Regions from separate parts of the Brevundimonas sp. GW821-FHT09G01 genome, predicted to be linked through region 1. Evidence: riboswitches for the same ligand, from Rfam matches in the RefSeq annotation. Region 1 holds a riboswitch; the other holds the start of a gene.
What was found. Region 1 has a riboswitch for cobalamin ahead of metE (5-methyltetrahydropteroyltriglutamate--homocysteine S-methyltransferase). Riboswitches for the same ligand answer to the same signal wherever they lie in the genome.
Positions count from the first base shown of each region.

Region 2: another riboswitch for cobalamin. It lies ahead of AC07NB_RS08140 (TonB-dependent receptor plug domain-containing protein); the one in region 1 lies ahead of metE (5-methyltetrahydropteroyltriglutamate--homocysteine S-methyltransferase).

Region 1 covers NZ_JBWKOL010000002.1:189,578-196,677, forward strand. Annotated here, with positions in the region: gene AC07NB_RS05695 (glycosyltransferase) at 1-766, shown strand, start outside; gene AC07NB_RS05700 (acyl-CoA thioesterase) at 720-1,460, opposite strand; gene metE (5-methyltetrahydropteroyltriglutamate--homocysteine S-methyltransferase) at 1,457-3,826, opposite strand; cobalamin riboswitch at 3,932-4,136, opposite strand; gene AC07NB_RS05710 (DUF808 domain-containing protein) at 4,278-5,222, shown strand; gene AC07NB_RS05715 (hypothetical protein) at 5,324-5,575, shown strand; gene AC07NB_RS05720 (DUF3617 domain-containing protein) at 5,628-6,098, opposite strand; gene rpmB (50S ribosomal protein L28) at 6,298-6,597, shown strand; gene AC07NB_RS05730 (MmcQ/YjbR family DNA-binding protein) at 6,681-7,019, shown strand; gene AC07NB_RS05735 (M1 family metallopeptidase) at 7,093-7,100, shown strand, end outside.
Region 2 covers NZ_JBWKOL010000003.1:137,236-144,335, reverse strand. Annotated here, with positions in the region: gene mutS (DNA mismatch repair protein MutS) at 1-2,070, opposite strand, end outside; cobalamin riboswitch at 2,170-2,311, shown strand; gene AC07NB_RS08140 (TonB-dependent receptor plug domain-containing protein) at 2,476-4,311, shown strand; gene AC07NB_RS08135 (aldo/keto reductase) at 4,295-5,191, opposite strand; gene AC07NB_RS08130 (argininosuccinate synthase) at 5,525-6,757, shown strand; gene AC07NB_RS08125 (PQQ-dependent sugar dehydrogenase) at 6,754-7,100, opposite strand, start outside.

The DNA of each region.
Region 1 (7,100 bases):
CGCGCTGTTCGGCGAGGCGGTGAACGGTCTGCGCGCCTCCGTCGGCCTGTCGCCGACCGACAATGTCCGCGACCAGGTCTTCTCTGATCGCCCGCTCCTGGCCTCGGACCCGGCCCTGTGGCCCTGGGCGCCGACCGACCTGTGCGACGCCGTCCAGACCGGCGCCTGGATCCTGCCGGACCCGCGCCCGCTGCCGGAGGGGCTGGACGACTTTCTCGAGGCCGGCGCGCCGCCTGTCTATGTCGGCTTCGGCAGCATGAGCATGGCCGCCTCGCAGGACGCGGCGCGGGCCGCCGTCACCGCCGCCCGCGCCCATGGCCGCCGCGTGGTTCTGGCCGGCGGCTGGGCCGGCTTCGCCCTGCCCGACGACGGAGCCGACTGTTTCCGGGTCGGCGACATCAATCAGCAGGCCCTCTTCTCCCGCGTCGCCGCCGTCATCCACCACGGCGGGGCGGGCACCACGACCGCCGCCGCCCGCGCCGGAGCGCCGCAGGTCATCGTCCCCCAGCTCGTCGATCAGCCCTACTGGGCCGCCCGGGTCGCCGGCCTGGGCGTCGGCGTGGCGCACGAGGGCCCAACGCCCACGGTCGAGACGCTGACGGCGGCGTTGGACGCGGCGCTGCGGCCCGAAACGACAGCGCGGGCTGCGGCGCTCGCAGGCGACGTCCGGAGCGACGGGGCCGCCGCGGCGGCGCAGTGGCTTCTCGACCGCCTGAGCCTCAGGACACCGGCGTCGGGATCCCCGTACGGTCGACGGCGACCATGATGAACTCCGCCGTGGCCGAGTGGCGCCGGTCGCCGCTCACCAGCCCCTCGGCCCACAGCTGAACCTCGACGGCCAGCGAGCTGCGCCCCGTCATCTTCACCCGCGAGACCAGTTCGATCATGTCGCCGCCGTCGATGGGGGCCTTGAAGTCGATGCGGTTGGTGGCGGCCATCACCACCACGGCGCGGGCGGACCGCGTCGCGGTGACGAACGCCGCCTTGCCCATCAGCTTCAGGGCGTCGCCGCCGAACAGGGTGCCGTAGTGGTTGGTCGTGCCGGGGAACACCATTTCCACCGTTCGCAGCCAGCCATCGGCCTCCTCCGCCTCGTCCTGGACCGGCGACAGCGGCGTCTCGTCTCCGTCGCCGCGCAGGGCGACCATGTTGAACAGGCCGCGCGTGCACAGCCGCCGCTCGCCGGTCAGCAGGGCCTCGGCGTGAAGCTCGACCTCCACGCCCAGCGACGACCGGCCCGTGCGCACGACCCGGCCCGTGGCCTCCACCATCTCCCCGATGCGGGCGGGGGCGGCGAAGTCGATCCGCTCGCACCCGGCCGTCACCACCGCCCGCCGCGCATGGCGGCTGGCGGCCAGGAAGGCGACCTTGTCCAGGTGCGCCAGCCCGACGCCCCCGAACAGGGTGCCGTGGTGGTTGGCGTCCCCGGGGAACACCATGTCGATCAGGCGAACGGTCATGCCCGCACCGCCCCACTTCGCGCTTCCCGGGCCGCCGCCACCATGTTGCGCAGGGCGGCCTCGGTCTCGGGCCACTGGCGGGTCTTCAGCCCGCAGTCTGGATTCACCCACAGCTGGCCGACGGGCAGCTTGGCGGCCGCGGCCTTCAGCAGGGCCGTCATCTCCTCCACCGCCGGCACGCGCGGCGAATGGATGTCGTAGACGCCCGGCCCGATCCCGGCCGGATAGCGATAGCTGGAGAAGGCGTCGAGCAGCTCCATCTTCGAGCGCGAGGTCTCGATGGAGATGACGTCGGCGTCCATGGCGCCGATCGACCGGATGATGTCGTTGAACTCTGAATAGCACATGTGGGTGTGGATCTGGGTCTCGTCCCGCACCCCCGAGGCGGCGATGCGGAAGCCCTCGACCGCCCAGTCCAGATAGGCCTGCCAGTCGGCGCGGCGCAGCGGCAGGCCCTCGCGCAAAGCGGCCTCGTCGATCTGGATGATGGGGGCGCCGGCGGTCTCCAGATCGACCACCTCGTCCCGGATCGCGAAGGCGATCTGGCGGCAGGTCTCGCTGCGCGGCTGGTCGTCGCGCACGAAGGACCAGTTCAGGATCGTTACAGGACCGGTCAGCATCCCCTTCATCGGCCGCTCGGTCAGGGACTGGGCGTAGCGCCACCACTCCACCGTCATGGCCTTCGGCCGCGACACGTCGCCGTAGAGGATCGGCGGGCGGACGCAGCGCGAGCCGTAGGACTGCACCCACGCCGCCTTGGTGAAGACGAAGCCCGACAACTGCTCCCCGAAATACTGGACCATGTCGTTGCGCTCGAACTCGCCGTGGACCAGCACGTCCAGGCCGATCTCCTCCTGCCATCTGACCGTGCGGGCGGTCTCCTCGCGCAGGAACCGTTCGTAGGCCGCGTCATCGATGGCCCCCTTGCCGTGGTCGGCGCGGGCCTTTCGAACCTCGGGGGTCTGGGGGAAGGAGCCAATGGTGGTCGTGGGCCAGTCGGGCAGGCCCAGGCGGGCGTCCTGCAGCAGGCGGCGTACCTCGAACGAGGCCGTGCGCCGGCTCAGGTCGGGGTCGCGCTCGGCGGCCCGGGCCTGCACCGCCGCATCGTTGATGCGCCGCGAGACCCGGCGCGAAGCCACCGAGGCGGTCGAGGCGTCCAGGGTCTCACGCACCGCGTCGCGCCCCTCGTTCAGGGCCTTCGCCAGCGTCGCCAGCTCGGCGATCTTCTGCACCGCGAAAGCCAGCCAGTCCTTCACCTCGGCGTCCAGCGCGGTCTCGCGCTCCAGATCGATCGGGGTGTGCAACAGGCTGCATGAGGGGGCGATGATCACCTGACGGCCCGCCGCGACCACCGGTTCGATCCGGTCCAGCACGGCGTTCAGGTCGGCCTTCCAGACGTTGCGCCCGTCCAGCACCCCCAGCGACAGGACAAGATCCGGCCGCGCGCCCGCGACGACGGCGTCCAGCTGCTCCGGCGCGCGGACCAGGTCGACGTGCAGGCCGTGCACCGGCAAGGCCTGCACCGTTTCCAGATTGTCGCCGATCGCGCCGAACCAGGTCGTCAGCATCAGCTTGATCGGCGGGGTCACATCGCTCAGCACGGCGTAGGCATGGGCGTAGGCCTCGCGCGCCGTGTCGCTCAGGTCAGTGACCAGGCAGGGCTCGTCGATCTGCACCCAGGTCGCCCCCGCCCGCGCCAGCGACCGCAGCACCTCGGCGTAGACCGGCAGCAGCCTGGGCAGCAGGGTCAGCGGGTCGAAGCCCGCGTCGTTCGCCGCCGCGCCGCTCGAGACGGCCCGCGCCTTGCCCAGCAACAGATAGCTGACCGGTCCCAGCAGCACGGGCCGGGTCTCGATCCCCTGCTCCTTCGCCTCCAGATACTCGTGCAGCGCCTTGGTCGAACCCAGCCGGAAGGCCTGGTCCGCCGTGAACTCGGGCACCAAATAGTGGTAGTTGGTGTCAAACCACTTGGTCATCCCGGCGGCGGGAACCCCGTCGCCGCCGTGCGAATGGCCGTGGGCGCAGACGGTCTCGCCGTCACCCTGCGACCCGCGCGCCATGGCGAAATAGGTCTCCAGCCCGACCCGCTCGCCGCTCCAGCCGTAGATGTCCGGCACGGCGCCGACCATGGCGGTCGCATCCAGCACATGGTCGTAGAGCGAGAAGTCATTGGACGGGACGATATCGGCGCCCAGCTCGCGCTGGCGTCGCCAGGCCTGGCCGCGCAGCTCGGCGGCGGCGGCCAGCAGGGCCTTCTCGTCGATCCGGCCGGACCAATGCTGCTCAAGCGCGGTCTTGAGTTCGCGCTTAGGGCCGATGCGGGGAAAGCCGAGGGTGGCGACCTGGACGGGGAGACGGGCGGTCATGATGCGAAGCCTTTGCTGGTGGCAAGGCTTCGGGCAGGGACGCGCGAACGCCCGCGCGGAAACGGTCCGGCGGCGCACAGGCGACCTGACCGGACACCCCGCCGGAGGACGTTATCTGTCGGGGCAGGTCTCCTGGCTCACGGGTCACGGCTTCGGGTCCGGCCTTCCCGGGAGCGAACCCCCAGTGACACGTGATGGACCTTCGGCTCGCCGCTTACAGTTGCGGGGGCAGCGCCGGCGTCGCACCGGCTTCCCTCTTAGCTCCGCGCCGCCCGAAGACGACGCGCAGACCACGACAGGCGCTACAATGCCGGGCGTCGGGGCAAAGTCAAGAAACATATAAGGATATCCTTATGTGTTTTTGGACGCCGCATCGGAGGGTGCCCGGATCGACACGCGCCCTCGCCTGCCGTACCCCTGCGGCCTCCCCTTCTCACCTGTGACCGCGCCCATGCCCTCCGGACTTATCGCCCTGCTCGACGATGTGGCGGGGATCGCCAAGCTTGCGGCGGCGTCGATCGACGATGTCGGCGCCGCGGCGGGCAAGGCCGGGGTCAAGGCGGCGGGGGTCGTGGTCGACGACGCGGCGGTCACGCCGAAATACGTCACCGGCCTGTCGCCCAGCCGCGAGCTGCCGATCATCGGCAAGATCGCCATCGGCTCGATCCGCAACAAGCTGCTGCTGATCCTGCCCGTCGCCCTGTTGCTGACCGCCTTCGCGCCATGGGCCATCACGCCGCTGCTGATGTGCGGCGGGGCCTACCTCTGTTTCGAGGGGGCCGAAAAGCTGATGGAGATGTTCGGCGGCGGCCATGGCGAAGATGCGCCCGTCGAGGGCGACGCCGCCCATCTGGAGGCCACGACCGTCGCGGGCGCCGTGCGCACCGACCTGATCCTGTCGGCCGAGATCATGACCATCGCGCTGAACGACGTCTCGGACGCCCCGCTGTGGACCCAGGCTGGAGTGCTGATCGTCGTCGGCCTGGGCATGACCGTGATCGTCTATGGCGCGGTCGGGCTGATCGTGAAGATGGACGACATCGGCCTGCACATGGCCGAGCGCCCGTCGCGCTTCAGCCGGACCGTCGGCCGCTGGCTGGTCAAGGGCATGCCCATCGTCATGTCGTCCCTGTCCGTGATCGGCACCGCCGCCATGCTGTGGGTCGGCGGCGGCATCCTGCTTCACGGAACGCACACCCTGGGGCTGGACTGGCCCGCCGTGCCGGTCGAGCAGCTGGCCCATACGGTCGCCCATGCGCTGGGCCCGATTGGCGGCCTCGCCGGCTGGCTGACCACCGCCCTGATCTCGGCGGTGATCGGGATTGTCGTCGGCGCCGTGATCGCGGTCGTGTTGCACCAGATCCTGAAGCTGAAGCCCGGCGCCGCCACGCACTAGCTTCTCCAAACACGCGAACGTTATCCATTCACCTTATTTGGGGTTGTACAGGCGCGTCGCCGTTTGCCCCAATGCGGACCTTCACCAAAGGAGGGTCTGCTATGAAGCTCATCAAGTCTCTGGCGCTCGCGGCGGCGGTCGCCGTCGCCGGTATCGCCGGCGCGGCCTCGGCCGTGCCCCCGGGGCTCATGTACCAGAAGACCTATTACAGCGACGCCACCCTGACGACGGTGGTGGGCATCCAGGTCGACCGGTGCGTCAACGGCAACGTCGGCTCCGGCCCGCTGGCCGGTTCGAAGTCGGACTTCGTCGTCGCGGAAGCCGTCGGCTCCTGCCCGGGCGGCTACTGGTAGGCCCGCGGGCGACCCCCCGCCGTCACCGACGGCGGGGGGTCCTCCTCCGGAATCAGAAGTATTCGGCGTCGGCCGGGCAGGTCGCCGCCAGACGGCGGGCGGTGATCGAGGCCGGCAGGTAAGGCGTGCCGCGCGCCAGCTGGGCCCCGCCGCGGAAGGTGAAGCTTTCCTGCGTGTAGGTGCCGTTCAGGCGCACGTTCACCCGGCGGTTCTTGTGGTCGGTGCAGACGCCCTCGAAGCGCGCGTTGCCGTTGCCGACCTGACGCACCGGATAGGTGCAGCGCCAGCGGCGCGTCGACAGGCCGCCGAAGAACCGGTTGATCTCGCTGGGGCGGACGCATTTCTGCTGGGTGTCGCGCGACCCCACCGCGCTGGTCGTATACTCCCAGTAGCCGGGCAGGACGGTGTCGCCGCCGGTCTGCGCCGCCATGGCCGCCTGCGGGGTCGCGGGCGCGGCCAGGAACAGGGCGCCGATGATCGCGGGCACGGCGACGGCGGCGGCTCGGGTCAGGACGGTCTTCATCTCGTGGCCCCTCAGGCGGTTGGTCCGTTATGACTAGAAGGGATATATGGCCGGAATTGAACGGCGGCTGAACGGCCCCACGCCTTGACGCCCGGCAGACTCTTCCTCTATACGCCCCACCTCTCGCGCGGGATGTCGTCCCGCGCGCACCTGTTTCATGCGTCTGCACGCTTCGCGGACGGCTCCGAAGGATAGTCAGATGTCGCGTCGTTGCGAACTCACCGGTATCGGCCCGATGGTCGGCCACAGCGTGAGCCACTCGAACATCAAGACCAAGCGCCGGTTCCTGCCGTCGCTGAAGGCGGTCAAGGTCAGCTCGGACGCCCTGGGCCAGACCTTCTCGCTGCGTATCTCGAACGCCGCCCTGCGCACCCTCGACTACAAGGGCGGCCTGGACGCCTTCATCGTCAAGGCTCGCGACGAGCAGCTGTCGATCGCCGCCCAGCGCATCAAGCGCCAGATCAAGGCCAAGCTGGCTGAACAAGCCGCCGCCGCCTGATCCGCGACGACCATCACGTTTGAAGGGGCCGGTGGAAACACCGGCCCTTTTGCTTTGCGCGAAAGGCGGCGCATCCTGCGCCCATGACCCGCGACGAGATGTTCGCCTACGCCCTGACCCAGCCGGGGGCCGAGGATTCGACCCTGCACGGCGGGCGTTGCGTGCGGGTGCGCGGCCACTGGATCGTCAACGAAGGGCGCGAGCCGGACGCCCTGGCCCTGGCGCTGGATCTCGGCACGGTGGACTTCCTCAAGGAGACCGAGCCAGGGACCTATTTCCAGACCCCGCACTATGAGGGTTGGCCGGCGGTGCTGGTGCGCTACGCCGCGGCCGACGACGACCGGCTGCGCGAACAGATCGACAAGGCCTGGGCCCGGCGGGCGACCCGGGCCCAGCGCAAGGCGCGCGGACTGGAGGCTTGAAGCCAGACCTTGGCGGTTGCGTGACGGTCGCCGCCCCGCCAGTCTGCCCGCCTGTTCGCCGGGGAGTCACGCCATGTCCGC
Region 2 (7,100 bases), on a different contig from region 1:
CACGCCCAGCCGCATCGATTTCGCGGGCACGAACGCCCCGGCCTGGGCCAGCACCACCAGGAGGGCGTTCTGGCGCAGGAAGGTCGATTTACCGGCCATGTTCGGCCCGGTGACGATCGACAGTCGGGCGCCGGCCGCGCCCGAACCGTCAAGCCGGCAGTCGTTTGGCGTATAGGGATCACCCGCCGCCTTGACCGCCGCCTCGACCACCGGGTGACGCCCGGCGGCGACCTCGAAGCAGAGGGTATCATCGACGTGCGGCCGCACCGCCCCGACCTCCTGCGCCCATTCCGCCAGGGCGGCGTGGGCGTCGAGCTCGGCGAGCGCTTCGGCCACGGCCTGGAGCGGCTGGGCCAGGGACTGGACCGTGCGCCGCCAGATCTCGAAAGTCTCGCCCTCGATGGCCAGCGACCGGTGGCCGGCCTGGCTGATCTTGGCGTCCAGCTCGGACAGTTCGACGGTGGTGAAGCGGACCTGGGTGGCCAGGGTCTGGCGATGGATGAAGGGGCTTTCGCCAGTGGGGCGCAGCAGGGGCTCGGCGGCCTTGGCGCTGGTCTCCAGGAAATAGCCCAGAACGGCGTTGTGCTTGATCTTGAAGGCCACGCCGGACTCCGCGACCGCGCGGGCCTCCAGATCGGCCACGACCCGGCGGCTGTCGTCGCGCAGGCGGCGCGCCTCGTCCAGCTCGGGGCGGAAGTCGGGGTTCACGAAGCCGCCGTCGCGCGCCAGATGCGGCGGCTCGGCGACCAGCCCCTCGGCCAGATCGACCAGCAGGCGGCCCAGGTCGGGCGTCAGGGTCAGGCGGTCGACGCAGGATGCGATGCGCGGCGGCGGCCCGGTCAGCGGATCGGCCACCGGCGGGAACAGGCCGGCGATGCCCTCGGCGATCGACAGGCCGTTGCGGATGCCGGCCAGATCGCGCGGCCCGCCCCGGCCCAGCACCAGCCGCGACACCGCGCGGGCCACGTCCGAAGAGGCCTTCAGCCCGTCGCGCAGATCGCGGCGCAGATCGCGGCGCTCCAGCAGCCATTCGACCGCATCGAGTCCATGGTTGATGGCGACGGGATCGCGCAGCGGACGCGCCACCCGCTCGGCCAGAGCCCGGGCGCCGCCCGAGGTCACGGTGCGGTCGATCGAGGCCAGCAGTGAACCGTCGCGCTCGCCGCGCTGGGTCCGGTCGATTTCAAGGCTGAGACGCGTCGCCGGATCGATGGCGAGGAAGCCGGTGTCGCCGGTGCGGCGCGGCGGGGTCAGGGCCGGGATCTTGCCGGCCTGGGTCGTCTCCAGATAGGCGGCGATCAGGCCCAGGGCCGAGACCTCCGCCTCCTCGAAGGCGCCGAAACTGTCCAGCGAGGCCACGCCGTACAGGCGCTCGACCCTGGCCTTGGCGCCGACCGGCTCGGCCAGCGCCTGCGGCAGGGCCTGGACCACGCCGCCGGACCCGTTCAGCGCATCCTTGGTCGCCTCGTCCGAGAACAGGCGATCGGGGACCAGCACTTCGGACGGCCGGAAGGACGACAGGGTCGCGCCCAGATCCTCCAGCGAGCAGGCCACCACATCCACCGCCCCGGCCGACAGCTCGACCACGGCCACGGCCGCCCGGCCCTTGCGCACCGCCACGGCGGCCAGCCGGTTGGCGCCGCGCGCGTCCAGCAGGCTGTCCTCGGTCAGGGTGCCCGGTGTGACCACCCGCACGACGCCGCGGTGCACCACCGCCTTGCCGCCGCGCTTCTTGGCCTCGGCCGGGTCTTCCAGCTGTTCGCAGATGGCCGCCTTGAAGCCCTGCCGGATCAGCCGCGCCAGATAGCCGTCCAGCGCATGCACCGGCACCCCGGCCATGGGGATGTCGTCGCCGTTGTGCTTGCCCCGCTTGGTCAGGGTGATGCCCAGCGCCGCGGCGGCGATCTCGGCGTCCTTGAAGAACAGCTCGTAGAAGTCGCCCATGCGGAAGAACAGGATGGCGTCCGGCTGTCCGGCCTTGGCCGTTAGATACTGCGCCATGAACGGCGTCGCGCCCTCCAGGGACGGGACGGCGTCGGCGTGCGGCGGGTGAGCGAGGGGAGCGTTCATGCGTGTCGTCAGGGTGACGGATCGGAGCAGCCGTCTCAAGCGCGATCCGCATTCCTTGCACAAGCGTCGCTGCACTGCGACAAGCCGCGTCGGCGGTTAAGGGAACACGGTGCGAAACCGTGGCTGTGCCCGCAACTGTAGGCGGCGAGATCGCTGTCCGCCCGGAGCTCGCTCCGGCGCCACTGGCCTTCGGGCCGGGAAGGCGAGGGCTTCGATTGTCGACCCGCAAGCCAGGAGACCTGGCCGCCACCGTCGCTCGCCGCTGTCCGGGACCAGGCAGAGGCGCGGGGACTTCCGTCGCAGCGACCCGATCTTGCGCCGTCCGGACCTTCGGGTTCGGCGGATCGGTTCGCTCACATGAGGCCTCTCGCGCGCATTCGCGGGGCCTGTACGGGGTTTTCGCTCATGAAGCGCTCCATTCTGCTTTCCACCGCGGCCATGGCCGCGGCCTTCGCCGGTCCCGCCTTCGCCCAGGAGGCGCAGGACGATTCCCTGCCCGAGATCGTGGTCACCGCCACCCGCATTCCCTCCATCGTCGCCGACACGCCCGGCGCCCGCGTGATCGACAGCCGGACCATCGAACAGCGGGGCGCCGTCTTCGCCGCCGACATCCTGTCCGACGTTCCCGGCCTGTCGGTGACCCGCTCAGGCGCCTTAGGCGGCGTCGCCCAGGTCCGCATGCGGGGCGCCACCCCCGGCAAGACCCTGGTCCTCGTGGACGGCGCGCCGGTCAACGACGCGGCCGAGCCCAACGGCGCCTATGATTTCTCGGGCTTCGACCTGGGCGACATCGAGCGCATCGAGGTCCTGTCCGGCCCGCAGTCCTCGCTGTGGGGTTCCGACGCCATCGGCGGCGTGATCGCCTTCACCACCAAGGAAATCGACGATGTTCGCGCCGAGGCCGAGGCCGGCAGCTTCGGCACTGTGCGCGGCCGCCTCGCCGGCGGCGTGGCCAATGAGACCTGGGCGCTGGGCGGCTATGTCTCGCGCTTCACCACCGACGGCGTCTCCGTCGCCGATGAGGCCAACGGCAATCCTGAGGCCGACGGCTTCGAAAACACCACCGTGGGCGTTCGCGGCCGCTACGCCGTCTCCCCGACGGTGAAGCTGGAGGGCTCGGCCCGCTGGTCGCGCAGCGAGGCCGACCTCGATAACGGCTTCCCGGTTTCAGACAACGCCGACCGTTCGGAATCCGAGCAATGGTCGGGCTTCACCCGCGCCGGCGTCGAAGCCTTCGGCCTGGACCATCAGTTCAGCGTCTCGGCCTCGAACATCGAGCGCGAGACCTTCAGCGCCTTCGGTTCGGTCTTTGAAGCCGACCGCCAGGCCTACCGCTGGCAGGCCAACGGCGAGACCGGCGCCGCCACCTACGCCTTCGGCGCCGAGCGCGAAGAGAGCGAAGGCAGCATCTCGACGGGCGCCAAGGTCGATCTGGGAACCACCTCGGTCTTCGGCACGGGCCGCTATCAGGTCACCGACGCCCTCAGCGTCACCGGCGGCCTGCGCTTCGACGACACTGACGACTTCGGCTCCAGGACCACCGGGCGCGTCTCGGCGGCGTGGGACTTCGGTTACGGCTTCACCCTGTCGGGCGCCTACGGCACGGGCTTCAAGGCTCCGTCGGTCAGCCAGGCGGTTTGCGACTTCTGCTTCTCGTCGATCCCCTTCCCGACCCTGCGTCCGGAAAAGGCCGAAGGCTATGAAGCGGCGATCGGCTGGCGATCGGCTGACGGCCGCATCGAAGGCCGGGCGACCGCCTACCACCTCTCGGTGGAGGACCAGATCACCTACTTCTTCGATCCGGCCACCTTCGACAGCTACTACATCAACCTGGCCGAGACGGCGACGGACGGGGTCGAGCTGGAAGGCCGGGCCCTGCTGGGCGGCGGCTTCGACCTGAGCCTGGCCTACGCCTGGACCGACGCAAAGGACGAGAGCAACGGCCGTGCGTTGGCGCGGGTGCCGGAACATGCGGGCTCGGCGACCCTGGGCTGGACCGGCGATCGCCTGTCGGGCGCCCTGACCGTGCGTGCCGAAGGCGACGAGCCTGACACCAACTCGGCCACGGCCGCGACGCGCGAAGGTTTCGTCACGGCGAACCTGAACGCGGCCTACGTTCTGACCGACAACGTCACCCTGACGGCCCGGGTCGAGAACCTGGCCGACAAGCACTACCAACAGGTGCTGGGATACGGCGAGCCGGGTCGCTCCGGCTACGTCGGGATCAGGCTGCGCTACTGATCCGCGCGCGAGGCCCGGCCGCTGCGGCGGCCGGGTGCTCGAGCTGAAGGCTCTGCCAGTCCAGCGCCGGCGCCGGCGCATGGGCGGCGGCCACCACGGCGCGCAGTTCGGCGGCCGAGGCGGCGCTGGCCACCACGGCGGCGACCTGCGGCAGACCCAGGGTGTAGGCCAGCGTCGCCTGCATCGGATCGACGCGGGCCTCGGCGAGACGGCGGCGGATGCGCGACAGCTGCGGCGCGTGATGCGCCATATCGGCCGGCAGGGCGTCGCCGCTCATGAACAGCAGTCCACCGGCGAACACCGACGACAGGTGGATGTCGGCGCCCAGCTCGGCGATCTCGTCCAGGGCGCCTGAGCGGTGGACCCGCTGATCCAGGAGGCTGCACGGCAGCTGGACCACGTCCGGCTGGAAGCGTCGGGCCAGCAGCGCCGGGCCGTCCTCGACGGTGGCGCAGAAGCCGATGCGGCGGAACAGGCCCCGATCCTTGAGCGACTGCATGCGGTCCCACAGGGCGCGGCCCTCGGCCCCGACCAGATCGGTGGCGTTCGACGCCAGCAGGGTGTCGCCGCGCGGCAGGCCCATCCGCTCCAGGGAGCGGCGGGCGCGGGCCTCGACCCGATCGACGCCCTCCTCGATGGAGACGGTGCGCACGGTGACCTTGAAGGGCGACGGGAAGGGCCAGGCCTGACCCAGCCAGCGCTCGCCATCGCCGTCCGGCTTGGACGCCACCACGGTGACGCCGGCGTCGGCGGCGGTCTGGAGCAGGAACCGCAGGGCCTCCTCGCGCGCGCCGGCGGGCGCGGGCATGGCGCGTTCAGGCTGGTGCACGACGGCGAGAGCCAGCTTTTCGACCGGAGACGGGGCGCGGTTCGGGATCACTGCCGGACCTTGCAGCGCGAAAGCTTAAGACCGCCCTTCCAGGACCTTGACCGAATCTTACCGAACGAACGCCGGTAGGGCCGCAAACCGGCCTTAATTCAAACCCTTGATCCCTATCGGTATGGCTTGCCCGCGCGCCGGGGCAGGCCGGAAATCCACAGGAAATTTCGCGAAAACCTCATTCAGGCGTGGCCTTTGAAAACCGCGCCGGAGCCGCCTCAACGTGAAAGCGGGGCCGCCGCCCCAATCCCGCCCTTGCATCGCGCGGCGTCTGGTCCTTTAAGCGCGCGCAAAGAGGAACGCCTCCCCGCGTTCGCCGAAGGATTCTGCCCCATGTCGTCGTCCTCCGCTCCCAAGAAAGTCGTGCTGGCCTATTCGGGCGGCCTGGATACCTCGATCATTCTGAAGTGGCTGCAGACCGAGTATAACGCCGAGGTCATCACCTTCACGGCGGACCTGGGCCAGGGCGAGGAACTGGGCCCGGCGCGCGAGAAGGCGCTGAAGCTGGGCATCAAGCCCGAGAACATCTTCATCGACGACCTGCGCGAGGAGTTCGTGCGCGACTTCGTCTTCCCGATGTTCCGCGCCAACACCGTCTATGAGGGCCAGTACCTGCTGGGCACCTCGATCGCGCGCCCGCTGATCGCCAAGCGCCAGATCGAGATCGCCAAGATGGTCGGCGCCGACGCCGTCTGTCACGGCGCCACCGGCAAGGGCAACGACCAGGTCCGCTTCGAGCTGGGCTACTACGCCCTGGATCCGGACATCCACGTCATCGCCCCCTGGCGCGAGTGGGAGTTCCGCAGCCGCGAGGCCCTGCTCGACTTCGCCGAGAAACACCAGATCCCGATCTCCAAGGACAAGCGCGGCGAAGCCCCGTTCTCGGTCGACGCCAACCTGCTGCACTCCTCGTCCGAGGGTAAGGTCCTGGAAGACCCGGCCGTCGAGGCGCCCGAGTTCGTGCACCAGCGCACCATCGCCCCGGAAGACGCGCCCGATAAGGCGACGATCTTCACCCTCGGCTTCGAGAAGGGCGACGCCGTCTCCATCGACGGCGTGGCCATGTCCCCGGCCACGATCCTGACCAAGCTGAACGAACTGGGTCACGACAACGGCGTCGGCCGCCTCGACCTGGTCGAGAACCGCTTCGTCGGCATGAAGTCGCGCGGTGTCTATGAGACCCCCGGCGGCACCATCCTGCTGGCCGCCCACCGCGGCATCGAGTCCATCACCCTGGATCGCGGCGCGATGCACCTGAAGGACGAGCTGGCGGTCAAATACGCCCACCTGATCTACAACGGGTTCTGGTTCTCGCCCGAGCGCGAGATGCTTCAGGCCGCGATCGACCACTCGCAGGCCAAGGTCACCGGCACGGTCCGGGTCAAGCTCTACAAGGGCAATGTCTCGATCATCGGCCGCGAAAGCCCCCTGAGCCTGTACGACCAGGACCTTGTGACCTTCGAGGAAGGCGTCCAGGCCTATGACCACCACGACGCCGAGGGCTTCATCAAGCTGAACGCCCTGCGCCTGCGCGTGCTGGGCAAGCGCGACAAGCGCCAGGGCTAGGGTCGAGCGATCCGGAGGATGGCCGCGTTGCGGTCGTCCGCGATCCAGATCGAGCCGTCGCGCGCCACCGCCAGACCGACCGGCGCCCCCATGGGATGACGGCCGGCCTGCGCGTTCCAGGCCGGCGTCAGCACCCGGCCCCGGGGCGCCGGCGCATCGGCCGGATAGGGCAGTGAGCCGCGCGGATAGATGGCGTAGCGGGCGCGCGCGTCTGTCAGGGGCGCGCCTTCCGCGTCGGTTTCGATCGCCACGATCCGCCCCGCCGCCCGCCGGTATCCGTGCCAGCTCATCAGCATCCGGCCCCGCAGCTCGGGGAACATCTCCCCGTCGTAATAGAGCATCG